DNA from 2 places in the Romboutsia sp. MSSM.1001216sp_RTP31141st1_G3_RTP31141_220114 genome. Region 1 is predicted to be linked to the other one. Evidence: a T-box and tRNA genes for the amino acid it is inferred to sense, from the RefSeq annotation. Region 1 holds a T-box; the other holds one or more tRNA genes.
What was found. The T-box of region 1 lies ahead of pheS (phenylalanine--tRNA ligase subunit alpha). A T-box ahead of a tRNA ligase gene usually reads a tRNA of that ligase, here a tRNA-Phe.
Positions count from the first base shown of each region.

Region 2: it encodes a tRNA-Phe, which carries the amino acid that the T-box ahead of pheS (phenylalanine--tRNA ligase subunit alpha) is inferred to sense. The anticodon was not compared.

Region 1 is NZ_JBCIUO010000005.1:108,283-126,606, reverse strand. It holds gene thrS (threonine--tRNA ligase) at 1-1,160, shown strand, start outside; gene ABCP60_RS09745 (AAA family ATPase) at 1,206-2,609, opposite strand; gene infC (translation initiation factor IF-3) at 3,026-3,535, shown strand; gene rpmI (50S ribosomal protein L35) at 3,563-3,757, shown strand; gene rplT (50S ribosomal protein L20) at 3,816-4,172, shown strand; gene ABCP60_RS09725 (TrkH family potassium uptake protein) at 4,470-5,846, shown strand; gene ABCP60_RS09720 (TrkA family potassium uptake protein) at 5,900-6,571, shown strand; gene ABCP60_RS09715 (RNA methyltransferase) at 6,574-7,371, shown strand; T-box leader at 7,426-7,657, shown strand; gene pheS (phenylalanine--tRNA ligase subunit alpha) at 7,712-8,731, shown strand; gene pheT (phenylalanine--tRNA ligase subunit beta) at 8,747-11,137, shown strand; gene zapA (cell division protein ZapA) at 11,156-11,755, shown strand; gene ABCP60_RS09695 (U32 family peptidase) at 11,863-14,274, shown strand; gene ABCP60_RS09690 (HD domain-containing protein) at 14,375-14,944, shown strand; gene ABCP60_RS09685 (XRE family transcriptional regulator) at 15,211-16,338, shown strand; gene ABCP60_RS09680 (MerR family transcriptional regulator) at 16,451-17,266, opposite strand; gene ABCP60_RS09675 (MATE family efflux transporter) at 17,385-18,324, shown strand, end outside.
Region 2 is NZ_JBCIUO010000003.1:193,979-208,598, forward strand. It holds gene ABCP60_RS07805 (FeoB small GTPase domain-containing protein) at 1-14, opposite strand, end outside; gene ABCP60_RS07810 (FeoB small GTPase domain-containing protein) at 56-184, opposite strand; gene ABCP60_RS07815 (DUF2325 domain-containing protein) at 282-620, opposite strand; gene ABCP60_RS07820 (hypothetical protein) at 878-1,099, opposite strand; gene trxA (thioredoxin) at 1,216-1,542, opposite strand; gene ABCP60_RS07830 (hypothetical protein) at 1,598-1,801, opposite strand; tRNA gene ABCP60_RS07835 (tRNA-Phe) at 2,065-2,140, opposite strand; tRNA gene ABCP60_RS07840 (tRNA-Ser) at 2,144-2,232, opposite strand; gene ABCP60_RS07845 (methyltransferase) at 2,392-3,006, opposite strand; gene ABCP60_RS07850 (cellulase family glycosylhydrolase) at 3,056-4,096, opposite strand; gene ABCP60_RS07855 (cellulose biosynthesis cyclic di-GMP-binding regulatory protein BcsB) at 4,168-6,225, opposite strand; gene ABCP60_RS07860 (glycosyltransferase) at 6,237-7,487, opposite strand; gene ABCP60_RS07865 (DUF2334 domain-containing protein) at 7,490-9,106, opposite strand; gene ABCP60_RS07870 (diguanylate cyclase) at 9,096-9,944, opposite strand; gene wecB (UDP-N-acetylglucosamine 2-epimerase (non-hydrolyzing)) at 9,984-11,084, opposite strand; gene ABCP60_RS07880 (DUF4397 domain-containing protein) at 11,340-11,960, opposite strand; gene ABCP60_RS07885 (carbon-nitrogen hydrolase family protein) at 12,131-12,973, shown strand; gene ABCP60_RS07890 (hypothetical protein) at 13,014-13,520, opposite strand; gene ABCP60_RS07895 (YgjV family protein) at 13,739-13,975, opposite strand; gene ABCP60_RS07900 (L,D-transpeptidase) at 14,034-14,492, opposite strand.

The DNA.
Region 1 (18,324 bases):
TCATACCAGAAGAAGGTCCAGGATTCCCATTATTCCTACCAAAAGGTATGGAACTTAAAAATGCATTATTAAACTTCTGGAGAGAAGTTCATAGAAAAGATAACTATGTAGAAATAGAAACTCCAATAATATTAAACAGACAATTATGGGAAACTTCAGGTCACTGGTTCCACTACAAAGAAAATATGTATACTGTGGGTATAGATGAGCAAGATTTCGCTATAAAACCAATGAACTGTCCGGGAGGAATGTTATTCTACAACTTCAAGCCACATTCATACAGAGATTTCCCTATGAGAGTTGCTGAATTAGGTAGAGTTCATAGACATGAATTATCTGGAGCATTACATGGACTTATGAGAGTTAGAGCATTTACTCAAGATGATGCACATATATTCATGTTACCAGAACAAATAAAAGATGAAATAAAAGGTGTAGTTTCATTAATAGATAGTGTTTATAAGGTATTTGGATTCGAATATCATATGGAGTTATCTACTAGACCAGAATCTTCTATAGGAACTGATGAAGAGTGGGAAGTAGCTGAAAATGGATTAAGAGAAGCTTTAGAAGAGTTAAATTTACCATATAAGTTAAATCCAGGAGATGGAGCATTCTACGGACCTAAGATAGACTTCCACTTAAGAGATTGTTTAGGAAGAACTTGGCAATGTGGAACAATACAATTAGATATGCAATTACCTCAAAGATTTGATATAACTTATATAGGTCAAGATGGTGAAAAGCATAGACCAGTAATGATACACAGAGTTGCATTCGGAAGTATAGAAAGATTTATAGGTATATTAATAGAGCACTATGCTGGTAAATTCCCAGTTTGGTTAGCTCCAACTCAAGTTAAGATATTACCTATATCAGATAAATACAATGATTATGCTAAGGAAGTTAAAAAAGCTTTATTTGACAAAGGTATAAGAGTTGAAATAGATGATAGAGCAGAAAAAACAGGATTCAAGATAAGAGAAGCTCAGCTTCAAAAAGTACCTTACATGTTAATAGTAGGAGAAAAAGAAGAAGCTGATAAGAAAGTATCTGTTAGATCAAGAGATAATGGAGAAATAGGAAGCTTAGACTTAAATGAATTCTTAGAAACTATATTAAAAGAAATAGAAGAAAGAACTAATATAGAGTTAGCTTAATAAAGAAAAAGGGTATTAATAAAATTTTATTAATACCCTTTTTGATTAATTTATAAATTGTTTAGTTATCAAAGACTTTAATTCTTCATGAGTCATAGTTTCATTATCAAATAAATGTTTAGAAACTACATGTAGATCATTTATGTTATCCTTTAAAAGATTTAAAGTTTCATTGTAACAATTTTGAACAATATTATTGGCTTCTTTTTGAACTTGTTCAGACATAAATGTTTTTACATTTCCATCTATAGTCATAAACCCTAAGTTACTCATACCATACTCACAAACCATTTGATTTGCTATATCTGTTACCTTTTTTAAGTCATCTTTTGCACCTGTTGATTTATGATTAAAAATTATCTCTTCAGATGCTTTACCTGCTAATAAGATTTTCATTTTACCAATTAATTCTTCTTTTGTGTATATATATCTATCTTCATCAGGTAATTGGAGAACATACCCTAATGCTTGCCCTCTAGGTATTATTGATATTTTTTGTATAGGGCAAATTCCAAGTATATTGCTAACAATAGCATGTCCTGCTTCATGATAAGATACTATTTGTTTTTCCTTTTCTATTAACTTAGAGTTTTTAGACTCAAGTCCTGCAATAACTCTCTCAAGTGCTTTATCAAAGTGATCAGTTGTTATAACATCACTTTTATCTCTAACAGCAAATATAGCAGCTTCATTAGCTATATTTGAGAGATGAGCACCATTAAATCCGTGAGTTTTTTTAGCAAGCAATTCTAAATCTACAGATGGATCAAGAGGTTTATTGTTTGTATGAACTTTTAATATTTCATATCTAGTATGATAGTTAGGAGCCCCTATGTGTATATGTCTGTCAAATCTTCCAGGTCTAAGAAGAGCTTCATCTAAAAGATCAAGTCTATTAGTCGCTCCTATTATTATGACATTTGAGTCTTTAGTGAATCCATCCATTTCAACCAATAATTGATTTAGTGTTTGATCTTTTTCGTTATTACTTTCAAGATGTCTTTTTGCTCCAATAGCATCTATTTCATCTATAAAAATGATGCTAGGAGATTCTTTTCTAGCTTTTTCAAAAAGTGTTCTTACACGTTTAGCACCTACACCAACGTATTTTTCAACAAACTCAGAACCAGTAACATTGAAAAAAGATGAATTTGTCTCACCAGCTACAGCAGATGCAAGTAATGTTTTACCTGTACCAGGAGGTCCATAAAATAATACTCCTTTTGGTATTTTAGCACCCATTTTTTTGTATTTATCGGGAGACTTCATAAAATCTACTATTTCAAACAACTCTTCTTTTACTTCATCTAAACCAGCTACATCACAAAATGTAGTTTTAGGCTTAGTTGAAGCAGAGTCTTCCTTAGGAGATTCTTTTTCAAGTTTAGTTTGAGCAAATACAGGTACTGGTTTGTTAATCTTTTTAAAGAAATTGTCTAACATTTTCATAGTCATACACCTCAGATAAAAAATTATTTATTGGTTTTATAATTTCTAACAAACCAAAAATCATCGAAAAATCATTTATTTATATTTAAGTATAACCAAAACTTTGTTTAATCATTACTAAGAATATAAATTTTAGGTTAGTTATACATATTATGAGAATCAAAAATTAAAAAAATAATAAAAAAATAGTTGCAAATAATATTTAAAAGTGATATATTATATAGAGTAATTAATAACAAAAGCAAGTAGAAGTCCGCTTCTCACCTTTCGACTTAGGTTGTCTGGTAAATATAAGTTCAAAACTTTAAATATATTATTTTTATATATTTAAGTTTATATAAATTTGTTGACTTATATGGCGGGTGATTATATCATTCGCCTTTTATTTTATATAAAAAATTTGGAGGTGTCCTACCATTAGCAAGGAATTAGCAATCAACGAACAAATAAGAGAGAAAGAAATAAGAGTTCTTTCACATGATGGAGAACAATTAGGAATAATGTCAGCTAGAGAAGCTCAATTAATAGCTAACGAAAGAAACTTAGACTTAGTTATGATATCACCTAATGCACAACCACCGGTATGCAGAATAATGGATTATGGTAAGTATAAGTACGAACAAGCTAGAAAAGAAAAGGAGTCTAAGAAAAAACAGAAAGTTGTAACTGTTAAAGAAGTAAGACTTAGACCAGGTATAGAATCAAATGATTTAAATACTAAGGCTAACAACGCTATAAAGTTCCTTAAAAAAGGAGATAAAGTTAAGGTTGAGCTAAGATTTAGAGGTAGAGAATTAGGACATAAAGATCTTGGAAAAGAAGTAATGCTTAAGTTTATAGATATAGTAAAAGAGTTTGGAGAACCAGCAAAGCCACCAAAATTTGAGGGCAATAACATGGTTGTAATCATAGATCCAAAAAAATAGATGATAAACTGAGAGGAGGAAATAAAAATGCCTAAAATGAAAACTCATAGAGGAGCTGCTAAAAGATTCAAAAAAACTGGAAGTGGAAAATTAAAGAGAGCTAAAGCTTTCAGAAGACATATATTAACTAAGAAAGCTGCTAAAACTAAGATGCAATTAAGAAAAGCAGGAATAGTTAGTGAAGGTGATGCTAGAAGAATAGCACAATTATTACCATACTAAAAATCGGATTAAATTAAAATAGAAATTTTAAAAGAGAAAAACAAAGGAGGTCACAGAGATGGCAAGAGTTAAAAAAGCAATGAACGCTCGTAAAAAGCATAAGAAAATATTAAAGCTTGCAAAAGGATTCAGAGGATCTAGAAGCAAGTTATACAGACCAGCTAATACATTCGTAATGAAGGCGTTAAAGAACGCATATATAGGAAGAAAGTTAAAGAAGAGAGACTTCAGAAAACTTTGGATACAAAGAATAAATGCTGGAACTAGAGCTCATGGATTATCATACTCAAGATTCATGAACGGATTAAAATTAGCAGGTGTTGAAGTTAACAGAAAGATGTTATCTGAAATGGCTATAAACGATCCTCAAGGATTCGCTAAATTAGTAGAAGTTGCTAAGTCAAAATTAGCTTAATTAAATAGTTAAGTTTATAAAAAGCCTTTGAATAAAATTCAAAGGCTTTTTTTATATCCATAAAATTATAGATTTTATACTCTATAAAAAATAAAAAATTATATAATCTGAATACGTTTTGTTAAAAATATGTAAAGGAAGCCTATAAATTGTGAATATTTTAAATAGGCTAATTTACATATCCTTTATTGTTTTTATATAGGTTTTGGAATATAATATAGTAATAATTGAAAAGAAGCATGTGTCTAATGAGAAAAAACTTATTAGCTATAAAGTGAGAAGGAGGCATAAATATAGATGAACACCATATTTAAGCGATTTTTTGCTCTTATAAATAAAATGCAGCCAACTCAAGTAATGGTATTAGGGTTTGCTAGTGTTATATTAATTGGAGCGCTTCTACTAAATCTGCCTATAGCAACACAAAGCGGAGAAAGCATCGGATTTATAGATGCCTTATTTACTTCAACATCAGCTGTATGTGTAACAGGTTTAATAATGGCAGATACAGCAACTTATTGGAATGGGTTTGGACACGTAGTAATAATACTACTTATTCAAATTGGTGGTTTAGGATTTATGACAATAACCACGCTATTTGCACTTATAACCAAAAAAAGAATAAATCTAAAAGAAAGACTATTAATTCAAGAGTCTTTGAATCAATTTGATTTATCAGGATTAGTTAAGTTAACAAGGTATGTATTATTAATGACATTTACCATAGAAGGTATAGGAGCATTAATTTTATCAACAGTATTTATACCTCAATTTGGAATATTAAAAGGAACTTGGTATAGTATATTCCATGCTATCTCAGCTTTTTGTAATGCAGGATTTGATTTAATGGGGCCAGTTTCAGGTAAATTTACATCATTAACATACTATGTAAATAACTTTACAGTAAGTGTTACAATTTCATTACTTATAATATTTGGGGGATTAGGATTCCCTGTAATTTTAGATATAATAAAAAATAGAAAATTATCTAAACTAAATTTACATTCTAAAATAGTATTAATTACAACAGTGGCATTAATATTAGTAGGTACGTCACTTATTTTAGTATTAGAATACAACAATCCTAAAACAATAGGAAAGTTAGGATTTGGTGGAAAAGTGCTTGCATCGTTCTTCCAATCGGTAACAACTAGAACAGCAGGATTCAACACAGTCAATTTAACAGCAATGCATGAGAATAGTTTATTTATAATGATAATACTAATGTTTATTGGTGCAGCTCCTGCATCTACAGGTGGTGGTGTAAAGGTTACGACTATAGCTACTTTAGTTCTAACTGTTAAATCATTTATACTTGGAAAAGAAGACATAGAAGTAGGGGAAAGAAGAATTGGAACATCAATAGTTAGAAAATCATTAGGAATATTTCTTATAGGTATAATCGTTGTTTTATCTGGAACTATAATTATAACTATAACTGACCCAAGCTTTAGCTTAATAGAAGCAGGTTTTGAAGTAGTATCAGCATTTGCTACAGTTGGATTAAGTCTAGGTGGAAGTCCTAATTTAAGTACATTAGGAAAGATATTTATAATGCTATTTATGTTTATGGGAAGAGTTGGATCTCTTACAATATTTATGGCGATAATGTCTAGAAAAACAAAGAAAAATCCTCCTATAAGATATCCTGAAGGGAAGATAATAGTTGGATAATATAACCTTTACTTATAGTAAAGAAAAATTTAAGTGTGGAGAGGACGAAGGAAATGAAGCAATATATAGTTATAGGTTGTGGAAGATTTGGAGCATCAGTTGCTACAACTATGCATCTTTTAGGTCATCAAGTAATGGCTATAGATAAAAGTGAAGAAATTATACAAAATATAGCAGATAAAGTAACTCATGCTGCTATAGTAGATGTAACAGATGAGCAATCATTAAGATCTTTAGGGCTAGGTAACTTTGATGTTGCAATAGTTGCCATCGGTTCGGATATAAGAGCATCTATAATGGCTACACTTATAGCAAAAGAAATGGGTGTACCTCATATAGTATGTAAGGCAAAAGATGAGCTACAAGCTAAAGTTCAATATAAAATAGGAGCAGATAGAGTAGTATTCCCAGAAAGAGATATGGGTGTTAGAGTTGCACATAACTTAGTTTCTGATAATATACTAGATCATATAGAATTAGATCCAGATTACTCAATAGTAGAGATAGTAACACCAAATAGTTGGGTAGGAAAGACTTTGGTTGAATTAAACTTAAGAGCTAGGTTTGAGATAACTGTATTAGCTATAAAAACAGGTAAGAGCATAAATGTTACTCCAGCTCCAGATGAAGAATTAAAAGCAGGTAGTATTTTAGTTGTAATAGGTCAAAATAGCCATATAAGTAATATAGCATCAGAAAATGAAGAATTTATTAGGAGAAAGTAATAATGCCTACAATAATAACAGCTAAAGACAATAATAAAGTAAAATATACGAAATCACTACTTAAAACTAAAAATAGAAATAAAGAATCTAAATTTATAATAGAGGGATATAGAATATTAACTCTTGCAATAGAATGTAAGGCTAGTCTAGATTATGTATTTATAAATGAAGATTTTGAAAATAAAGAAGAACATCTTAAATTTTTAGATACTCTAAAAACTAATAATATAAAAATTTATAAAACTACTAACAAAATATTCAATGAATTAATAGATACGGAAAACACTCAAGGAATTTTAGGAGTAGTAAACTTTAAACAAAGAAATATAGAAGATTATTTAAAAGATGAGCATAAATTTGTATTAATATTAGATAGAATACAGGATCCAGGTAATATGGGGACAATAATAAGAACAGCAGATGCTGCAGGCGTAGATGCAATAATTGCATTAAAAGGATGTGTAGATATATACAATCCAAAGGTTATAAGATCTACTATGGGTTCTATATTTGATATGAATATAATACATGCTACTCAAGAAGAAGCTCTAAGAATTTTAAAATTAAAGAATTTTGATATAGTATCAAGCTATTTAAATACAAACAATTACTACAACACAGTTGAATATAATTACAAGACAGCTTTAGTAATAGGGAATGAGGCCAATGGAATAAATGATGAACTAGTATCAAAATCTGATATGTTGGTCAAAATACCTATATATGGTAATGCAGAATCATTAAATGCAGCTATAAGCTCTGCAATATTAATGTACGAAATAAAGAAATACTTAGTGTAACACCTTGTAAACATTATACATAGTATGATATAATTAAACGCAAAAACAATATTATCAAATACTATGAAAGAGAAAAGTATTTTGAATTAACTTAGTACAGAGATAAGTACCGTAGGCTGTGAGTACTTTCTAAGTATTCAAAAGAAGTTCCCTCTGGAGTATTAAAGCTGAAATTACAGTAGGCTTTAACGTTAAAACGCGTTAAGTTTATTAGAGGTGGTTTAATAATTTATTAATTATTAAGCTACTAGGGTGGTACCGCGAATAATAGTCTTTCGTCCCTAGATAGGGATGAAGGACTTTTTTTATACAAAAAACTGCGAAAGGGTGAATTAATATAATGCAAGAAAAATTACTTAATTTACAAGAAGCTGCATTAAATGAAATTAAAGATACTTCTAGTATAGAAGCTGTTGAAAGTTTAAGAGTAAAGTACATGGGTAAAAAAGGTGAGATAACATCAATCCTAAAAGAAATGGGTAAATTATCAGCAGAAGAAAGACCTGTAATAGGTAAAGTTGCTAATGAAGTTAGAGCGGCTATAGAAGGTGCTATATCTTCAAAGAAAGAAGAGTTAAAGTTAGCAGAAAAACAAAGAAAATTAGCAGAAGAAGTTATAGATGTAACTATGCCATCAAGACCAGTTAAAGTTGGTAAAAAGCATCCAATATCTCAAATAATAGATGAAGTAAATGAAATATTTATAGGAATGGGATTCTCTATAGCAGAAGGTCCAGAAGTTGAAACTATAGAAAATAACTTTGATGCATTAAATGCACCAAAAGATCATCCATCTAGAGATATGAGTGATACTTTCTATATAAATGAAGAGTTATTACTTAGAACTCAAACTTCACCAGTTCAAGTTAGAACAATGAAGAGTCAAGAGTTACCAATAAAAATAATATCTCCAGGAAGATGTTTCAGATTTGATGCTCCAGATGCTACACATTCACCAATGTTCCATCAAGTTGAAGGGCTTGTAGTTGGTAAAGATGTAACAATGGCACAATTAAAAGGAACTTTAGATATGTTCGTTAAGAAGTTATTTGGTGAGCATACAAAAACTAAGTTTAGACCACACAACTTCCCATTCACAGAGCCGAGTGCAGAAGTAGACGTTACTTGCTTTAAATGTGAAGGAGCAGGATGTCCAATGTGTAAAGGTGAAGGTTGGATAGAAATACTAGGAGCAGGTATGGTTCATCCAAATGTACTTAGAAACTGTGGAATAGATCCAGAAATTTATAGTGGATTTGCGTTTGGTATGGGACTTGATAGAATAACAATGCTTAAGTATGAAATAGATGATATAAGACTATTATTTGAAAATGATATGAGATTTTTAAATCAATTTTAATTAGGAGGATTTAAGATGTTAGTACCTTTAAAATGGTTAAGAGATTACGTTGATATAGATTTAGATACACAAGAATTCGCTGATATGATGACTATGACAGGATCAAAAGTTGAGAAAGTAGAGTTCTTTGGAAAAGAAACAAATGGAGTTGAAGTATGTAAAATACTTGAAATAGAACAACATCCAGATGCAGATAGATTAAAAGTAACAAAAGTTGAAGTAGCTGATGGACAAATACTTCAAATAGTAACTAATGCAACTAACATAAAAGTAGGAGACTATGTACCAGTTGCTAGAATAGGTGCAGTATTACCTGGAGATTTCAAAATAAAGAAAGGTAAGTTAAGAGGAGTATTATCAGAAGGGATGTTCTGTGGTGCAGAGGAATTAACTATACCTTCTCAATACGTTGAAGAACATAAAAAAGATGGGATATATATATTAGACCATGAAGAATCTTTTGAATTAGGAAAAGATGTTAGAGAAGTTTTAGGAATAAACGATGCATTAATAGAATTTGAAATAACTTCTAATAGACCAGATTGTAGATCTATAATAGGGCTTGCAAGAGAGGCTGCTGTTACCGTAGGAAAAGAATTAAAATTCCCAGAAATAAAAGTAAATGGTTCTGATGAAGAAATGCAATTTGAAATAGATATTCAAACAGATTTATGTAAGAGATATTGTGGAAAAGTTGTAAAAGACGTTAAAGTTGGGCCATCTCCATACTGGATGCAAAGAAGACTTATAGAAGCTGGAATGAGACCAATAAACAACATAGTAGATATAACTAACTATGTTATGTTAGAGCTAGGTCAACCACTTCACGCATTTGACTTAGAAGATATAAAATACAATAAAATGACAGTTAAATTAGCTGAGCAAGGTGAAAAGTTTACTACATTAGATGGTGTTGAAAGAGAATTAACATCAGATATGTTAGTTATAGGAAATGAAGAAAAAACTTTAGACTTAGCGGGAATAATGGGTGGAGAAAATTCTGAGGTTAAAGATACAACTACATCAATATTCCTTGAAGGTGCAAGCTTTGCAAAAGAAAGTATAAGAGCTACATCTAAAAAATTAGGACTTAGAACAGAAGCTTCATCAAGATTCGAAAAAGGTATAGATGTTAATTTAGCAGAGACTGCTGTAAATAGAGCTTGTCAATTAATAGAAGAATTAGGATGTGGTAGAGTTCTTAACGGAATGCTTGACTACTATCCAGTAAAAGAAGAAGTTCAAAAGATAACTGTTAACCCTGTGAGAATAAACAAATTATTAGGTGTTAACGTACCAATGGACCAATTCATAAGCATATTAGAAAGATTAGAGTTTAAATGTAACCTAATATCTTCTGAAAAATTAGAATTAGAAGTTCCAAGCTTTAGACTAGATATAGCTGAAGATGCAGATATATTAGAAGAAATAGCTAGAATATACGGATATGAAAATATACCAACAGCTACTTTAGAAGGAAATGCTACAGCAGGTGTAAAAACTGATAAACAAAAGTTCACAGATAAGATAGTATCTAGTTCAATAGCAGCAGGCTTAAATGAAATATTAACATATTCATTTGTAAGCCCAAGAGGTGTTGATAGAATAAATTTATCATCTGAAGACTCTAGAAGAAACTTTGTAAAACTAATGAATCCATTAGGTGAGGAAACTTCAGTTATGAGAACTACACTAATACCTAATATGTTAGAAGTATTATCTACAAATGTAGCTCATAAAGTTGAAGAAGTATCAGCATTTGAATGTGGAAATACATTTACACCACAAGAAGGATTACCAGTAGAAACGAAGAAATATTGTATAGGAATGTATGGAAAAGATGTAGATTTCTTCTCTATAAAAGGTGTTGTAGAAAGTGTACTAAATAATGTAGGGTTCAAAGGATATGAAATAGAACCAGAAAAAACTAACCCAACATTCCATCCAGGAAGATGTGCTAAAGTTATGTTTAATGGAGAATGCATAGGTACATTTGGAGAATTACATCCAGACGTAATAGAAAATTATAACTTAGGACAAAGAGTTTATGTTTGTGAAATGAATGTAGAATCTGTATTTGAAAATACATCAACAGAAAAAACTTATACTCCATTACCTAAGTATCCATCTACATCAAGAGATATAGCTTTATTAGTTAAGGATGAAGTATATGTTAAAGAAATAGAAGATATAATAAAAGCTAATGCAGGTGGATTAGTTGAAAGCTACAAATTATTTGACGTATATAAAGGTGCTCAAATAGAAGAAGGATACAAGTCTATAGCATACTCTATAACATATAGAAGTATAGAGAAAACTTTAACTGATGAAGATGTGGCAAAAGTACACGATAAAATATTAAATGAGTTAAGTGAAAAATTAGGTGCAACACTAAGATCTAACTAATACAAGGGGGATATTAGTATGAACAAAGTTACCGTTAAGATACATGGTGCAGAGTATCCTATGGTTGGAGAAAAATCTGAAAAACATATGATAAGTGTAGCAGCATTTGTAGATACAGAAATGAATAAAATAGGTGAGGCTAATAAAAGATTAAGCTCATCTCAAGTAGCTATATTAGCAGCTATAAATATAACAGATGAATTGTTTGATTGTGCAGATGCACTAGAAAAAGTAGAAAAAGAAAATGAAGAATTAAAGAAAAAAGTTGGAAATAGTGGGGAAGAATATAAGCTTGAAATAAAAGAGCTTGAATACCACTTAGAAAACAAAGATAAAGAAAATAAGAACCATATATCTAAGATAGAAGAACTTAATAAGTTAATAGAGGAACAAAAGAAAGAAATAGAGCAACTAAAAAATGGCACTAATTTATCTAAACAAGAAGTTGAAGATTTAAAAAATGAAATAAAAGAGCTTAAATCATCTGTTGAAATGGCAGAAGAAAAAGCTAATGTTGCAGAACAACTTTCTTCTAAATTCCAAAATGATGCATATAAATTACAATTAGAAAAAATTGAAATAGAAAATGAATTAAAATATCTTAGAGCAATGAAATAAGTTTACTTATATTTAAAATTAAACCTTCAGGGGGACCTGAAGGTTTTAATTTTAAAACTTAGGGACATTATAAATATAGAAAAAATATTACGTATAGGAGGAGAAGTATGAAAGACATAGAATTATTAGCACCCGTTGGTTCCTTTGAAGCGTTAAAAGCAGCTGTTCAAAATGGTGCAAATGCAGTTTATCTAGGAGGAAAAGAATTTAGTGCTAGAGCATCAGCAAATAATTTTGATAGAGAAGAATTAAGAGAAGCAGTAAAATATGCTCACATAAGAGGAGTACAAGTTTTTGTAACGGCTAATACATTAATAAAACAAAATGAAATAGAAGATTTTTTAAAGTACGCTAAATATCTATACGACATAGATGTAGATGCAGTTATACTTCAAGATATAGGTATAGCTAGAATTATTAAAAAGGAGTTACCTGATTTTGAAATACATGCAAGTACACAAATGGTAGCACATTCTTTAGAAGATGTTAGATATCTAGAAAAAGCTGGATTTGATAGAGTAGTACTAGCAAGAGAAGTTAAAGTAGATGAAATAAAATATATATGTGATAACTGTAAAGCAGATATAGAAGTATTTGTTCATGGAGCACTGTGTGTATGCTATTCTGGACAATGTTTAATGAGTTCTATGATAGGTAACAGATCAGGAAATAGAGGAAGATGTGCCCAACCATGTAGACAAAGATATGAACTTTTAGATGTTTATACTGGAGAAGTAGTAAATAGCAATGGAGACTATTTATTAAGTCCAAGAGATTTAAGCACAATAGAAGAAATAGATAAAATAATAGATGCAGGAGTTCATTCTCTTAAGATAGAAGGTCGTATGAAAAGACCTGAGTATGTAGCTACTGTTATAGAGAGTTATAGAAAAACTATAGATGAATACTTACAAACTAAAAAAGTGAATGTTTCAGATGAAACAATAAGTGATTTATACACTATATTTAATAGAAAATTTACAAAAGGACTTATTTTAGGAGAAGTTGGCGCAGATGTAATGAATTCACAACTTCCAAACAATCAAGGATTATATGTAGGTAAGGTATTAGATTACAATAAAAAAGCTAAAAGATTAAAGATAAGACTTGAAAATACACTTAAAAAAGGCGATGGAATAAATCTTGGTGGTGGAACTATAGGAAGAATTATCAAAAATGGTGAGATAGATACTATAGGATATAAAGGAGAGATAATAGAACTCGATTTTATAGGTGAAGCTAAAAGAAACCAAATAGTATTTAAAACATCAGATAGCGAACTTATGGATAGAGTACAAGCTACATTTACTCAAGATAAAGAATTTGTTAAAAACATGATAGATTCATATATAAGTGTTAAGCTAGATAAAAAACCAATACTTACATTAGCTGATAAAAAAGGAAATACTGCCACAATAGAAGGAGATAAAGTAGTTGAAAAGGCTATGAAAGTAGCTTTAAGTGAGGAAAAAATAGAAACTCAGCTTAGGAAATTAGGTAATACTCCTTATGAAATGGATAGTGTAAATATAGAATTAGATGATAACGTAAGTTTACCAATAAGTATACTAAATCAGATGAGAAGAGATTGTATAGAACTTTTAGACAAAGAAAGGGTTAAGATAAAAAATAGAGATTTTAAAAATAGAAGATTATCATATAATCCAATTAAATTTAATCGAGATACGGTAAGTAATTTATCTGTTAAAGTTAAAAATTTAGAACAATTACAAAGTGCACTTGAGTGCGGTATAGATAAAATATATTATGAAGATACTAAAACATTAGAAGAAGCTATAAAAGCTGGACTAAAATATAATATAAATGTTATATATTCAGCTCCTAGAATAATAAGAGGCAAGGAATACAAGCAATTAGAAAAAGCTAAAAATATAGGAGTAAATTCTATACAAGTAGGTATATGGGGAGCTATAGATTATTTTAAAGGTAAAGAGCTAAATATAGATTACTACTTAAATGCATTCAATAGTGAAACTATAAATTACTTTAAAGAAATAGGTGCAACTAATCTTTGTATATCTCAGGAATTAAACATAAATGAAATAAGAGAAACAATAAAATATACAGATATTAATATAGAATCTGTGGTTTATGGATATACTACACTTATGATAACAGAATACTGTCCAATGGGAGTAGTAGTTCGAGATTGCAAAAAAGATAAAAGAGTTGCTAAATGTAGCCAAAGCACATATGCACTAAGAAACTCTAAAGGGGAAGAGTTTAGATTATCACAAGATCTATTCTGTAGAACAACTATATATAATACAAATGTTACTTGTATGTTAGATAACTTATACGAACTAAATGAAATAGGTATAAATACATTTAGATTAGATTTTACATTAGAAGATAGTCAAACTGTTAAGAAGGTAATAGAGGCATATCAAGAAGTATTAAGTAACAACTACAAATTAGGAAGTAAAGCTACAAAACTTTATAATGAATTAGATGCTAAAGGTGTAAGTGCAGGTCATTATTACAAGGGAGTAGAATAAATTAAATTTGTATAGTAAGTATATGTATTATCAACAATATCAAATATATTTACTTAAAAAATTATAATAGATTTAATATTTATATAGGAGGTATTGGGAAATGAGAGAACAAGCAGTAGGATTAGTAAATAAATATTTAAAATCTGAACATCTAATAAAGCACTCATATGCAGTAGAAGCTGTAATGAAAGCTTTAGGAAATAAACTAGAACCAGAAAAATCTGATGACTGGGCATTAGCAGGATTACTACATGATTTAGATTCAGATATGTTAGATTATAAAAATAATCCAGAAGAATCTAAATTGCATGGGATCAAAACTATCGAATTACTTAAAAATGAAGGTTTTGGAAATGATTACATATATCAAGCAATAAAAGCTCATAATGAAGATAATGGAACAAAAAGAATAAGCACAATTGATAAAGCTATATATGCAGCAGATCCAATAACTGGATTTATAACAGCCATAGCTTTAGTTTATCCAGATAAGAAATTATCTAGTGTAAAAGTAAAGTCTATAACTAAGCGTATGAAAGAACTTAAATTTGCAGCAGGAGCAAACAGGGATGCAATGAGAAGCATAGAAGAATTAGGCATTCCATTTGCTGAATTTGCACAACTATCACTAGAGGCAATGCAAGGAATAAGTGATGAGCTAGGACTATAGAGATATAATATACATAAATTGACTATAATTAATAAATATGATAATATTATCAACAGTATAAAAGTTGAATAATGCTCTGGGTATTAGTATCCAGAGCATTTTTAAATATATATAATATAAAGTTTAGTATAAATTAAATTTAGTAAATTCGTATAACTTAGCCAATATAAAATATTTTTATTATGTATGGCTAATATAGATTTGCATAAAATTTATTAATTTAACTTTTGTATATATAAAATAAACTTGAAAGAGAGACGGATATTATGAGCAGAAAAAAAGTTTTTAATGGTAAAAGATTAAAAATAGCTAGAATGTATAGAGGAAAAACTATAGATATGCTAGCTAAAGAAATAAATATAAATAAAAAAGATATAATTGCTTTTGAAGAGGAAAAGTACAAGCCAACTCCAGAAAATGAAATGAAATTAGCAAATGCTTTAAGGTTTCCAAAAGAATACTTCTTCCAAATGGATAACATTAAAGTTGTAGTTGATAGTACTCATATAAAGCCAGAATCGAGAATACCTAGAGTAGAAGAAATTTCATACAAAGAAAAGTTAGTAATGGCACATAAAATATTATCTTTTATAGAAGGATATATACAATTCCCAGAAATGAACATACCAACTAACTTAAATAGAAACGATGATATAGAGACATTAGCAACAAAAGTAAGAAGACATTTTGAATTAGGTGATGGACCTATAGGAAATGTGTTAAGCGTGTTAGAGTATAATGGGATAATAGTAACAGACACTAATGTAAATACAAAAGGAGCACTAGCGTTTACGCAAAAACAAACAACTGATAAAAATACTAGATATATAGTATCTTTAGGAAATGATAAAAAATCAGCGACTACAAGAAACTATGACTTAGCTTATGAATTAGCATACATGGTTAGTGTTGAAGCGGGGATACAAGCTAAAAAATTCTCAAAAGATGAATTTGCGTGTGCATTTTTATTGCCAGAAGAAACATTCTTACCAGATTTAAAAGATGTTAATGAGATAGAGGATTTTGTAGAATTAAAAGCAAAATGGATAGTTCCAATATGGGCTATGATATTAAGAGGATACCAGCTAGGCGTTATTAATTATAAGAAATATATGTACTTAATGAACCAAATGGATAAGCAAGGTTGGAGCAAGAAGGAACCATTAGATGCTAATATAAAAGCAACAAGTCCAGTTTTACTTAGAAAATCTGTGGATATGATACTTGAAAGTGGTATTATGAGTGGTGCTACTTTAGTGGATAACTTAGCAAGTTGTGGATTAAGTCTTTATCCTGATGAAATAGAGTCATTATTAGGATTAAAAGAAGGAAAATTAGCACCTAAAGTTAAGAGGGATAATGTAACAAAGGTTAATTTTAAAAATAAAAAATAATACAAAAAGAGTAACAAAGGCTAAGTTATAATAAGCATTTGTTACTCTTTTAAATTGTAATAATTTATTAAATAATATCTAATAGCATATTAGTTACATAACTAAATGAAATTTAAAGGCGTCTTACAGGAATTGTAATTTTAGTTATATAATCTTTTGAAGTATAAGAAGTTAAACTATCTAATATACAATACTCAAAGGATGGACCTATTATTTCGTAATTATTTTTAACTATAGTATCTATTAAATTATCATATGTTTTTCCAATCTCACAATATTCACCTTTGTGCAAGGTTACAGCATAAATACTTTTAGTTTTTTCAATAACATCTTTACTTTTAAAGTGTTTATAAAGAGGCAAAAAAACGTAAGAAGCCGATGTGTATTGTTTTGAAAATAAATTTTCGCGTGAAATAATAGTACCTAACTGATAGTTGTAGGGATAATTTTTTTCATTGGCAGTTTTAAGCAATTTCTTAAGAGCTATGTCTGTTTGTAAAAGTTGAAAAGGAAAATCAACTTTTTCAATAACAAGATATTCTAAATCCATTTCACTAAATAAGATTTCATTTTCTTGGAGGTCTAAATTTTCTATTATATCTATTTTATTTTCTAACCTTTTTATAGTTTTTTGTATACTTTTCAATTGTTGATTTAATTTAAGTTTCTGATTTTTTAAAAGGGCTAAAGCTTTATTATCATCTCTTTTGATTAAAAAATTCTTTATATCTTTTATAGAGATTCCAATTTCTCTTAAAAGCAATATACTATCTAATACTTCTAATTGGTCAGAAGTATAGTATCTATGTCCATTATTTTTATCTACAATATTAGGCTTGAATAAATCAATATTATCATAATAAATCAATGTTTGTTTACTTATACCATGTAGTTTAGCGAGCTCTCCAACTGTAAACTTCATATTCATAATATCACCCCAAATATTTATATTTTTATTGGAATTTTTGTATTGACAATATAGTTACTATATCCTTCACAATTATTAATGTCAAGAAATATAAATAGTAAAAAAGAAAGGAAATTAAATGGAAGCTGTATTTTCAAAAAAGCAAAGTTATAAAGAATTTTTAAGGTATTTATTGCCTTCAATTACAACAATGATATTTTTATCATTTTATACAACTATAGATGGATTTTTTGTATCTAGATTTGTAAATTCAGATGCATTAGCATCAATAAATATTGTTATACCAATAACATGTATTGTATTTGGTATAGCAGTAATGTTAGCAACGGGTTCAGGAGCCTTAGTTGGTATAAAAATGGGGGAAAAAGATGAAGAAGGAGCAAATCAACTATTTTCTTTTATAACATTAGTATTATTAGTTATAGGAATAGTATTTACTATATTAAGTACAATATTTCTAGAACCAATTTTAATGTTTTTAGGGACAACAGAAAGATTACTACCTTATGCAAAAACTTATGGATTAGTAACTGTATTAATGACTATTCCTATGATGTTTAAGCTATATTTTGAATATTATGCTCGGGTAGATGGTAGCCCCAAAGTAGCACTTATTATGTCTAGTTTAGGTTTAATTCTTAATATAGTTTTTGATTTTTTATTTATAGTTATATTTAATATGGGAATCTTAGGAGCTGGGCTAGGAACATACATATCAATAACTATATCAGGAATAATAGGATTAATATACTTTGTTGGAAGTAAATCTAATTTAACGTTTATAAAACCTAAGGCTAACTTTATAGCCTTATTTAATTCTTGTTATAATGGAAGCTCTGAGATGTTTACAGAATTATCAACAGGTATAACTACATTTTTATTTAATAAAAGTATATTAGTATTTAGTGGAGAAAATGGTATAGCAGCAATGTCTATTATAATCTACATGTATTACTTCTTTATAGCGGTGTACTTTGGAATCGCAGTTGGAATATCTCCAATGATTAGTTATAATTTTGGAGCTAAAAATAAAGAAAAAGTAAAAGAAAGTTTAAAAC
Region 2 (14,620 bases), on a different contig from region 1:
GAAAAAGTATCCATTGCATAAATTCCAGGCAAGTCAACAATTTTTATATTATCATTTATATTCCCCTATTTTTTTTTATAGTTACACCTGGCCAGTTGCCTACACGTTGTTTAAGACCTGTTAATCCATTAAATAAAGTAGTCTTACCAACATTAGGATTTCCTAATAATGCCACACTAATCATAATTTCCCCCATTTTGTTGATTTTAATATTTATTATCATTTAATTAATATTATTCATTACTTAAAGTTATTAACTGATAATATATAATTAAAATTATCTAACTTTTATTTTGTTTTAGTAGCTTATTACACTTACATTCATTACAGTTTCCTAAACACTCATCCACCATCTCTAAACATTCTAAAAATGCACATTTGCTACTGTTTTTATGTCTAATTATCGGTATATTTTTCTTTTTTGCATGCTTTTGTACTACATCTATCATTTTATGAGATACTACTGATGTGAATATTACAAGAGCATCTGGACTTCCGATTGATTTATTTAACTTACTTGACATGTTCAAGTAAACTTTAGTTTTATGACCTTTTTCTTTTGCTAAATTTATGTAATCTTTTTTTAACTTTTCATTACCTCCAACTATTACTAAGTTCACAATATTTCACCTCTCATACTTCTATACTTAAATAATAGTACTTTGATTATTGATAGTCAATACTTATTGATATTTATTTTCATTTATCATTTGTATATTTATTTTTACATAAACTATATAATAACTATTTAATTAAATATAATAAGAAAAGCTATAAAATATATATTTAAGTCTATATTTTATAGCTTTTCTTATTCATACTTATTTTTAAAACTTTAATTTAGTAATTTATAAATTTTATTATTATAAAATACTACCTATTTTTTTATACTATCCTTTAATGCTTTACCTACATTCTTTCCAGTATTTAATGTTTCTTTTCCTACATTATATCCTGTTTTAATAGCTTCTTTTCCTACATTTAAAGTTCCGCCAACAGCTTCTTTAGCAACATTTCCTACGCCATTTATAACTTCTTTACCTATATCTCCAACTGGCTTTGTTACTTTCTTTACAGTCTTGTCTAATTTATTTGCCAATCTTCTCAACTCCATAAAATATATTAAGGGAATTCCCTTAATATATTTTATGACTTATATTGGCACATTGTTACAACCCTATATTATTCACTTCTTCTACTTTATATATTTAAATATTAAAAATTAGAATTTATCTTTTCTATTATTTGTTGTTTTGGCATAAAACCTACCATCTTATCAACTGGCTTTCCATCTTTAAATATCATAACTGTAGGTACAGTACTTACACCATATTTTCTAGCTAATTCTAAACATTGGTCTATATCTACTTTACTAAAGCTAGCTTTATTTCCTACATCCTTTGCAGCTTCCTCAAAAACTGGTGCCAACATCTTACATGGGCCACACCAAGTAGCAAAAAAATCTACTACAGCTATCCCTGATCCATTTTCTATTTTAGAGTTAAACTCTTCGTCATTTATTATTTTTACGAATTCTTCCATACTAATTTATACTTAACTTTATTAAGTATATCTCCTTTCTATTTTTATTTTAATTTTATTTATATTTTGTATTATATGGTTGCATTTCATCATATGTCAAAGCTTTAGGCTTTTGTTTATAATGTATTTTCTTACTAACTGATTCATTTTCATTTTCTATAGCATTTCTTATATCTGTATATGTTTGTGCATGATTAACTAAATCAGTTAACTGTGGATTTTCATCTAATATTCTTTTACTGTTATTTACTTTTCTCATATAAACATCCCTTTCTTTTCTTTTTATTAGATTTCCACCTATGTTTTTTTTAATGCATACTTTAAACCAATTGTGGCTTAGTAATAAATGTATTAAAAAACGCATAAATCCAAATTAATGGATTTATGCGTTTTAATTTCCAATAAAAATTTCATATATAATATCTAAAGTACATAGTCATTATTTTTAATTTAAGTATCTATCAGTAGATTTATAATTAATTTAAAATTTATAAAAAAGCATCTATATTCTAGATGCCTTACTGGTGCCCAGAGGCGGAATCGAACCACCGACACGGGGATTTTCAGTCCCCTGCTCTACCGACTGAGCTATCTGGGCATATGGCGGAGAGGGTGGGATTCGAACCCACGGTGCCGTTAAGCATCACTGGTTTTCAAGACCAGCTCCTTAAACCACTCGGACACCTCTCCAATGATTTTTATCTCTTATATTTATTAATATATCATAAATTTTTACATTTTTCAATAATTTTTATATTTTTTCCTTTTATTTCAAAAACTATATAAAATAGAAATGAGCATTTCAAATACTTATTTCTATTTTATATAGTATCTTTTAATCTCATTATATTATGCATAATATGGTATATTATAAACTAAGAATCTTTCATTAACATCTTTCTTATATAACTTTTCTAACTGTATTTCTTCTTTTAGCATAAATGGTGTCTCATTTTCTATATAATATATATAATCATCACTAGGATAATACAATATTAACTCAATATACCTTTCACTTTTATATACTGAATCTAATATATTTTCTACTATCTTCCTAAATATCTGTACTGAAAATGGATTAAAAAAATAAAAGCTATTATCTTTACTTTTTATTTCATAATCTTGTGCATAGCAACATTTAAATTCTATTTTTTCTTTACCTTTCTTATGTTCACTTACATACGCTTCTTTATTTTTAATACATTCTTTATAATACTTTTCCTCCATTTCTATTCCAACTACATTAGAATTAAATCTATAATTTATATAAAAGTTTAGCCTACCTTTCCCACATCCAAAATCAACTATAAAATCATCTTCATTTAAGCTGTATATTTTAAACAATTCGTCTAAACATTCATATGATGTAGCTTGATATGGATGATAATGCCTTACTTTTTCACTCCATAATTCTTCTCCTAAAGTATCTATATTTAATAATTTTTCATATTCTTTTTCTGTCATTTATTTCATTTCCTATCTAAATATATTTTTTATTGAAACTCTATTCAGATTAGTAATACCATTTAGATATAATTTCTATACTTTCCTTTGATGGATAAAAATTTTTATCTTTTCCCTTTTTTCCTACTGCAAATATAGAAAATCCTTTTATGTAGTCTTTATCTTCAAATACAATTTTATAAGCGTTAAAACATCTAGCTTGTTCTTTTCCATTTTCTACATTGGACACTTCACTATTCCATGGATGTGTTGCTGCATTATCTTTTTTAGGAAATCCTAATTCAGCAAAGTAGATAGGCTTATTATATTTTTCATAGAATCTATATATTTCTTCGACCACATTTTGATTTCTATTATATATAGTAGTAGAGTTTAAAGCATTTACTAATTCTTTTACTGTATTTTCTTTTTTATCACTAAGTTCAAAATAAGCTGCTATAGATATAAAATCTACTTTAGAAAATATTTTATTATTTAATTTTTTGTAATAATCCTCATTACTCTTTCTATCCCAACTAGCTGTATACCACCATGTAGTCTTATATGTTACTTCTCCCTTAAATCGCCCTTTAACAAAATTAACTATATCACACCAGTTATCTTCATACATCTCTAACTTTGAGAAATTTGATGCTATAATCATTATATCTACATCGTACTTATTTGCTATATCCTTAATTAAAATATTTAATATATTTTTCCAATCTTCAAAGAATTTTTCCTTATTTACGGGGTTATAATCAGTTTCATATTTACTTCCATTAGCTATCCACGGATATGCTTCTAATATAATATTTATACCTTTTGATTTCAGTATTTTTATTAATCTTATGGCTTTTTCTTTACTATAAGAATTTATTTTCATATTATTTGAGTCTAAATCTGGTATTTCTATAACTATAGGTACATTAACAGTATTCACTTTCAAATCATCTATATCCTTTAAAGCTTGTTCTATTTCATAATCAGTTGATAAGTTAACAGATTTTATCTTTTCTGTTATAGTATTATTTTTGTTAGTACTTTTAATAGCAAAAATAACGCTTAGTATTACTAATGAAGTAATTATTATTAATATTTTTTTTCTCATAGCTCTCCTATCTTTTTTAAATATAAAATACTAAGCATTAGTTATAAAGCTTAGTATTTTATATTTATATATTATTTTTTATATTTTAAAGCTAATAAAACTGTTGCTGATATAACCATTAAAAGTAATACTGATGCAACTATTATAAACTGTTTACTTTTATTATCTAGTTTATTTACTTCTTTAGTCTCTTTATTTTCATCTACATCATCTAACTTATAATTTAAATCTTTTATATTTCCTTCTCTATCAATTACTATAGTATCGCCTTTTAATGACTTTGTGAGATCTAAATCATTTAAATATCTAGTACTTAATGCTAAATCCTTCATTTCTGTTGATGCAATAACCATCATACCCTTATCTTTATTATATGGCGATTTTGTAAGTTGTATAGATGATAGTTGTTTTGAATAATCTCCTATGAATTTTATCTTTTCGTTGCTTTCAAATCCTAAATAATCTTTATTAAATTTTAAATTTAGATATTTATTAACATCTTTTATAGTTAAATTATTAGTTGGAGTTCCTATTATTATTAAATTACTTTTTTTATCATCTGATTTTAAATCACTTGATTTTATAAATCTTATATCTCCATTGTTATATTTAATACTATGACCTATATAGGATATTATACTACCTATTTGCGTTAATGCTGTTGAGTCTAATTTATCGGGTACTACAACTACTGTATCATTAACTTTATCATCCTTAACAAATGGATACGGATAATTTTTCATAGTTAAATTATTGGTATCATTGTAATCAAATTCTATATATGATTCATTTGATATATATGCAAATGGGTTATCAGTATCTCTAGTTACACAAGCTAAATCTAATAGTTCTAAATTAAATACAATTTTGATTTGATAATAATTTTGATTTAAAGTTTCTTTTGGAAGGTTAAGCTCTACGGTATCATTATTGGCATTTTCCTTTGTTAGTTTCTTGCTTCCTATAGGTATATTATTTACATATATAGTTACTAAAGATCTTTCAAAATCTAAATTCTCACCATATCTAATATTTAAATTTATTTTACTACCTTCTTTAACTTCTTTACTTTTAGGTATACTTATATCTATTATTGATTCTTGTGTAAATGGTCCTTTCAATGTAATATTATCATAACCTAAATCTTTAAAATTCAATCTATTTTTATTTTTATAATTATATATGTCATCTACATCCGTACCTTCATTTATAATTATGCTATCTTTGTTTAATTCATTTATTAAATCTTTACTATTTATAAGTTTGCTAGCTTTTTTAAGTAGTTCTTCATTATTGGATATTATGATAAGCATTTTTTTATTTTTATCAAATATTGAATTTGTATTTTTTATAATACAATTTTTATCCAAATCTTCTTTTTCTTTTGCAGTTAATAAATTAAGTATTTCACTTGAAGTATTACTTTTATTGCCTATATATATAACATTTTTATCCTTGTTTTTAAATTGAGAGTATAGATTTATATCAAAATTAACATTATCATTTATTATTTTTTCTCCAAAACCACTACTAAGTATCATAGCCGAAGTTAATTCTTCACTTGAATAATTATCTGGTATTAATATACTAGTTTCTAATTCATTTCTTCCATTTTCATTTATATAAGTATCTTTGTACTCGCTTATCAAATTAGATGTTGGCTTATAATTATAGGATACACTTATATTTGATTCCTTATGTACTACTAACCAGTTAGCTGTATTTGAGTCATCTCTACAAACCTTATCAGAAATAGTTTTATAAGCTTTTATCTCTACTTTATTATAACCTGTCTTTATTAAATCTTTTGGTATATCTATATTTATTTCTTTTTTATATTCCTTATTTCCATCTAATCGTTCTGAATGGATTGGCACATCATTTACAATTATTGTTATTGTAGAATAATTCACATCTAATAGTTCACTTTTTGTAAATACTAAGTTAATCTTAGTTTTTTCAACTAAAGCATTTTTAGGAACTTCAAAATATTTATTAGTACTACTTATAACCCCATTCATAGTTATGTCATTTTTAAATTTGTAATTTTTTACATTTTGCTGTGCAAAAACTATATCACAGCTTGTAAAACTAATAATTAATGATATCATTATTGCTATTAATCTCATTTTATTTTCTCCTAAAATCGTTCGGTTTTATACCACTTAACTTCTCTTTTGTGTATAGCGTCAGAAAAATACCCAACCATTCCTTTTATAGCAACAAATAGCCACATTTGAGAATATGTAAAATACATAAGCCCAACTAAAAATATATTGCTTAAATTACTCTCTCCCTTTTCCATACTAAGTGTTATAGATACCTGTATTACAAATAGTATATATGATAGTATCCATATAGTAAAAAAATCAAATGGGATATTTATAGTTACTATTTTAAATATTCCTAAAATAAATATTATATCTGATAATACAACAGATGTTAAAAATAGAAAATATACTGAAAAGAAGTATAGTATATCAAACAGCACTCTATTTTGTTTGCCCTTAAATAAATTAGTAATATACTTAACTAATACATATATATTTCCCTTTACCCATCTTGTTCGTTGCTTTATCCATACATTTACAGTTTCTGGTTCTTGCTCCCAGGTTACTGATTGAGGGACATATGTTATTCTTTGTCCCATTTTATAAATCCTAAAACTTATTTCTGTATCCTCTGCTATTGCCTTTGTGTCCCATCCTCCTAATTTTTCTATAGTACTTCTTCTAAGTACAAAATTAGTGCCTGGTATAGTACAAAGACCTAATAATTGTTTTCTACCTGCTTGAGCTATCCATTGAAAACTTAGAGTTTCTATATTTATAAACTTAGTTAATATGTTTTTATGCTTGTTTCTAGTTCTAAATTTTCCTATAACAGCCCCTAGTTTTTCATCTTTAACTATGGTCTGTATCAAATATCTTAGTGCAGTTTTTTCTGGTGTATTGTCAGCATCATATATTGCAATATATTCTCCCTTAGATATTTGATATCCTATATTTAGTGCATTTGATTTTCCTTTACCACCTGTTATATTATCCGTATTTATGATGGTAAAATTATAATTTCTATATCTATTTTTTATATTTTCTAATATTTCCTTGGAATTATCACTAGAATTATCATTTATAACGATAAGTTCCATTTTATCTATAGGATAATCTAGTAGTAATAAAGATTCTACAGTTTTACCAATTACCTTGCCTTCATTATGTGCTGGTACTAGTATTGATACAAAAGGGAACTCTTTTAATTTTTCATCTTTAAATTTAAGACTCTTTAAATAATATATATATCCACTTATAGCTAGTATTATATTTGTTAAGAGTATAGCCCATATAGATGATAAGGAAATTAAAAATATATAATCTACTAAACCTATCATAATTATCTCCTTGTAAACTTTCGTCTATTTATAATCTTAAATACTATAAAGATTAATATAAATATTAGCAATACTACAACAACAAACTTTACAACTATATCATTTAACTTATTTATAGACTTATTAAACACTAAATCATTGTGTTTTCTTATAGATTTATACTTATCATAACTTGTTATTATATTCTTGTTATTTGATTCTATTTTTATATCATCTATATTTATATAGTTGTTTTCTTTTTTTAAATCTAAAAAGCTTACATTTTTAGATTTAAGATATTCTATACACTCTTTTAAATAGTTTGTGTCTACATCAGTATGGAAAAAAAATCCTCCAGTATGACCTCTTACCATAGATAGTTTATAATAATTATATTTTATTTTATCTACCGCTAATTTGTCATCTTTAGCTATATATCCTAAATTTTCCGGTATTAGTGTATTAAAATTTTTACTATCTTTTATTATATATGGAAATGTACTCATATTAAAAATTTCACTATTATTTTGGTATCTCCCCATATATGTAGATATGTATTTTTTGATTTCTTTATACCCATCTTGAATCATAGCATATTTTTGTGCTTCAAATCCCAATGGGTATATATCATTTTCTATACATAATCTTAGTCCACTTAATAACCTATTTTTAATATATATATTTATATCTTCACTTTTACTATTTAATATCTCTTTATTAAAAAATTCATACTCATCTTCATCTGATTTTTCTTTTCTATTATGATAGTATCCATTTAATATAACACTACCACCTTTATCTTGCATATATTTTATAGTATTTATAAAATTTTCATCTAGAGTGATTAATTCTTTAATACTCTTATCTCGATAAGTAGGTGTTAAAGATATTATGAATGGTATATTTTCTTCATATAAATAATTAGCTAAATCCTCTAATTTTTTTGTGTCACTAAGAGGATTTACATCTTCTATTTTTACAAATATTTTACTTTCTTCAAAAGAAGTTCGTTCAAAGAAATCATTTAACGTATCTTCAAATATATAAGATTCATACATGTTCCAATCAGATATATAATACAAATTTTTATCTTGCAATATATATGGGTATGTGTTATATCCATCACTCATAGTAGCAATAATATTACTTTTACTACTTGGTTGTATTATGTTGTAATCACTTTCATTTTCTAATACTATATCGTCTCCTTTATAGTTTAATCTTGTTATATTATTATTTTTATATATGTACTTTATTGAATATTTATTATTATACTCTAGTAAATTTGCAATTTTATCCCCTATCCAGTATATACGTTTATTGTAATTATTAATATCTTCTAAAAATATTTTATTCTCTATATTATTGTTTATATTTATAACAAAGACATAGTCATAATTGTTTAAACATCCTTTTTTATAATCATTTATATTAATATTGTCCACTTTATTATTAAATACGTATAGTAGCTCATTAAGGTGATTTACTGTATTAACATTAGACTTAAATTTAGTTTTAGTTTCATAAACTATAAGAGATTTTTTATTGCTATTATTTTCACTATAAATTCCACTTGAACTTGCTAAAATTATACTAATTATAATAGTTATTTCTATTATAAATTTTTTTTTAAACATCATATTGTAATTCCTCTTGTACATATGTTTTATATTCAATAGGAGACTTTATATTTTTTTTATACTCTACTGCTGCTATTTTTGTGTCTATATTTATGTAATTTTTATTATTTTTCAAGCTTAGACTAAGTTCATCTATACCTGTTTTTATTCTTTCTTTTACTATATTAGCACCAAATTCATCTGTATTTGGCATTATTATAGCTATAGTATCATTTTCTATTGTGTATCTTTCATCTTCTATTCTTGTAGACTTTACAACTATATTGCTTATATCCTTCATTAGTTTGTTAGTTTTAACTTCCCCAAGTATGTTCTTTATTTCTTTATAGTATGGTAAGTTTATAAGCATTAAAGATAATTGAGTTTCATGCCTTTTAGCCTTACTCATCTCTCTTTCTAGATTCATATAAAATGCTTTTATATTAAATAATCCTGTATCCTCATGTATAGTAACCAAATTTTTATATTCATTTTCTAGCTTAAGATTTGATTGTTGAAGATTATTTATACTATTTGTAAACTTTCCTGTTGTATAAGATATTATTGGCATAAATATCATCCATATATAAGACATATATGTTATTTCTACATTTTTCGTTAGATCTATATAAAATATATATGCTGCATATATAAATATAGAAACTGATGTTGCTATAAGCCCTATAATTATTCCCCCTGTGTAAGTCATAATTATAGTAAAAAATGTTATACAAAACATTATAAAACTTAAATTTTGTGTTTGAAATTTAATATCAAATACAAATAACATGGTAATTATAAATAACTCTAATATTAGTCCTAAAAAATATCCATCTATCTTTTTGGAAATTCTATTCATATTTTCACTACTTTCTTTTATTCATTCTTCTGATTAAATTTAATTTTGATATATTTTTTCAATAATATCGACAATGTATTTGCTTGCAAGCCCATCTCCATAAGGATTTGAAGCCTTTGACATCTCATTATATAATTTTTTGTTAGTTAGTAATTCCTTTGTGTATTTATATATGTTCTCTTCATTTGTACCTACTAATTTTAAAGTTTTAGCCTTAATCCCTTCTGGTCTTTCGGTAGTTTCTCTCAATACAAGAACTGGCTTCCCAAGAAATGGAGCTTCTTCTTGTATGCCTCCACTATCTGTTAGTATTAGATATGACTTATTTAATAAATTATGAAATTCAACTACACTTAAAGGTTCTATTACATGTACCTTTTTATTACCTTTGAATTCTTCTTTAACTAAATCTCTTATTTGAGGATTAAAATGTATTGGATACACTATTTCTACATCATCAAATTCCATAGATATTTTATTTACTGCTTTAAATATATTCTTCATATTGCTACCTAGATTTTCTCTTCTGTGGCATGTTAAAAGTATCATTCTGTTTTTTCCTATTTTGTCAGTTATTTCACTTTTGTATTCCTTATCTATAGTGGTTTTTAATGCATCTATTGCAGTATTTCCAGTTATATATATTTTTTCAGGATTTTTTCCTTCTTTTATCAAATTATCCTTTGATTTTTCTGTTGGTGCAAAGTGTATATCAGCTATAACAGATGTTAACTGTCTATTTAACTCTTCTGGAAAAGGAGAATATTTATTATAGGTTCTTAAACCTGCCTCTACATGACCTACTTTAACTTGATTATAAAAAGCAACTAAGGATGATATAAACGTTGTAGTTGTATCTCCATGTACAAGTATTATATCTGGCTTTACTTCTTTTATAACTTTATCTAACCCATTCATTATATTCGTGCTTATTTGAGACAAAGATTGATTTGACTTCATAATATTTAAATCATAATTAACCTTTATGTTAAATACGTCTAGTACTTGATCTAACATTTCTCTATGTTGTGCTGTTACACAAACTATAGACTCTATATTATCTCTAGACTCCAACTCTTTAACTAAAGGTGCCATTTTTATGGCTTCAGGCCTAGTCCCAAATACTGTCATTATTTTCATTTACTTCACCCCTGTATATTATTCCATAATAATTTTTATCTATATTATTATCTCTCAATATATTACATTAACTACAATATGATGTCAAAATTTATTGTTATTTATTATTTTTTTGTAGATTATATTTTTATTTTGATATTATTTATTATATTTTTTATTACTAAATTTATTCTATCAATTATAAATTAAGCATACCATTAAACTGTTAATATGTTCAAAGGTATGCTTCTCTTATATTTTAGTATTTAATATAAATTAAGCTTCTTTACATAAATAAGTATTCCCATCAACTGATTGTATAACACCTAAACTACCTAATTGACCAATTGCATATATAGTATATATTCTATCTGGATTTAATTTAACCCTTAACGGAAAAACTACATCTTTACTTTCACTTACTACTAATTTTACATTATACGTTCCTGGGTTTACATCTACATAACTAGTTCCCTCTCTAAATCCGATATCTTCAAAGAATGTCTCTCCATTTACTAGTATATCTACTGCTGGTGCATTTGGTGATAAATGTATAACTCTAAATGTAGAATATTCGCTTGATGGTTGTTTTTCTGAATAGTCTTTTATAACTAATAAAGATAAATCCCCTATATTCCCTGTCACTGCTACGGTATACATTTGCCCTTCATCTACTTCAAGCATTTGATTTATAACTGGATTTTCAGTAGTTCCAGATAAGTATATACCTACTGTATGTTCTCCTTCTTCTAACTCTACATACTCTGTAAATTCCATAAAATCTAATCCGCTAAATACAAGTGCCCCATCAATATAAATGTCTACTTTACCGATTTGTGGAGCGGCCTGAAATACTCTAACTAAAGATTTTCCTTCTTTTATTTGTAAACAATCCATTTTAAATCCCCCTTGATGACAATGTTCATTCTTTATATAATATGTGTCCATTATTTTATTTGTTACTTTATAAGTTGATTTCATATATTTTCATTTTTTTAATGCAATGTTTGTATAGATAAACTACTATTAAAATATAAATATCTTATACTAGATTTAATTAAATTGAGGTGATTTTTATAAAAACTTTAGTTATACAAATAGATGTTAATTCTAATAAATTAAAGAATATATCCACTATAGAGAGATATATAAATTTAGCCATTAATAAATCTAAAATAGATTTAGTTATACTTCCAGAAATGTTTTGCTGTCCTTATGATAATAAGAATTTTCCTGTTTATTGTGAGGTAGAAGGAGGAAATCTTTATAATATTTTATCTGATATAGCTAAAAAATATAATATATATTTGGTAGCTGGATCCATTCCTGAAAAAGATAATAGTAAAATATATAATACTTCTTATGTTTTTGATCGATGTGGAAATAAGATAGCAAAACATAGAAAAATACATCTATTTGATATTTCTATAGATGCTGGCCAAAAATTTTTAGAATCTGATACATTATCATCTGGAAATGATGTTACAGTATTTGATACTGAATTTGGAAAAATTGGTCTTTGTATTTGCTATGATTTTAGATTTTTTGAGATATGCAAAATAATGGTTGATAAAGGCGCTAAGGCTATAATAGTTCCTGCATCATTCAACATGACTACAGGACCTATTCATTGGGAGCTACTATTTAAATCTAGAGCTGTTGATAATCAAGTTTATACAATAGGATGTTCTTCTTCCCGAAACAATAATTCTTCTTATATATCTTATGGAAACTCTATTTTAGTTTCTCCATTTGGGGAAATATTAAATAGATTAGATGAAAAAGAGGGCTACTTTATAGCAGATATCGACTTTTCATATGTTGAAAAAATAAGAAATCAACTACCTTTATTAAAGCATCGTAGAAATGATTTGTATAATGTATCATATACAGATAATTCTAAAGTATAAATTTATTTTAATATATTATCTTAGTTTAATTTATTTGTAATTATTGAACTAAGTTTTTAGCTTTGTCAAAATCTAATACATAGTTAATAATAGATATCAACTTACTCCCTACTTCTATATCTTCATCACTTGCTAACCTTATATATATTCTTAACTCTTCCCAAAGCTTTTCTTTACCTAGATCTTCATTGCTTATATTATGAAGATCTCTTATTACTTCTATAAGATTTATTTTTTTAATTTTATTTAGTGTATCATGATTTTTAATATAATCTATTGAAGAATCTACTAATTTAGTTAATTCCTTTTTATATTCTCTTATACTTAATTCTTTTTTGTATCCTAATAATTCTTTCATTAATTTTTCTAAATCAGATTTTGAGTAATTCCATACTCTACCATCATATTTTTTTATATTTTCTATACATGAATTATATTTATCTATTAGTTCTTCTAATCCTATAACTATTTCTAAATAGTTATTTTCTTCAATTAAGTTTTTACATCTATTTATATCCTTATCAATCTCTCTTATTGTTTTATTCACATTTAGTCCTCTTTTCTATTTTAATTATAATTTTTATTATTATATATAATATATCAATTTACTTAGTTAATAAACATATTTTATCTCACTATTGTTATTTAAAATATTATACCTTTTTAATATTTTAGTTTATCTAATCTATTAATATAGAAAATATTTACTTTTAACAAAAAATAGCATAGATAAAATATCTACGCTATTAAATAATATTTTGTAATTTAATTTTTTACTTTATATTTATAAATATTATATAAATTATATATATTTATAATAATTATAAGCGCATTAGATATGGCAACAGGATATGCTTTTACATATAATCCGTAAACTACAAATAAAAAACATCCTATAGAATTTATAATTCTAAGCTTTACTATAGATGTCATCGTTAATGATATAACTATAAATAAGGATGCTGAATATCCAATCCATTCAATAGGGTCAAAGCTAATCATAAAATTATCTCCTTTTTATTTCTTATAACTATTATTTGATATTTATATTTTTATATAACTATTTTATTATTATAGTAGTATTAATAGGTATATTATCATACATCCATCTAGCATTTTCTGTAGCTAATCTTATACATCCCATACTTATAGCTACTCCAAGTCTATCATCTATTACATAAAGTCCCTTAGGATCATATAGTATTGAGTGGTAATAGTAATCATCTACTATATTCATTGCATATTTTGCTGAACTTTTTTCTCCCCCTATAGCAGGATACTTTATACCTGACTTAAATATACCCTTTATTGTAGGAGTTGAGCTTTTTCCTACAGTGCTACTCCAAACGTGCAGTACCTTAAATCTATAATCTACTTTTTTTAATATATAGGTAAGTTTATCTTTAGTAGATGTAATTATAATATAGCCTGTATCACTTTTTATATGATTCTCATTTACAAACTCTTCCATATTTTTATCAAATTTGCTGTAATCTATCTGTCTATAGTATCTATTCATAAATAATATTTCACCTTCTCATAATAATATTTATTATAATTATGCTAATTATAAACTTTATGTGATATTTCAGTTAATTTAACTATTATTGTACGAATGTAAAAATATTAAGTTTATTTTTTACACTC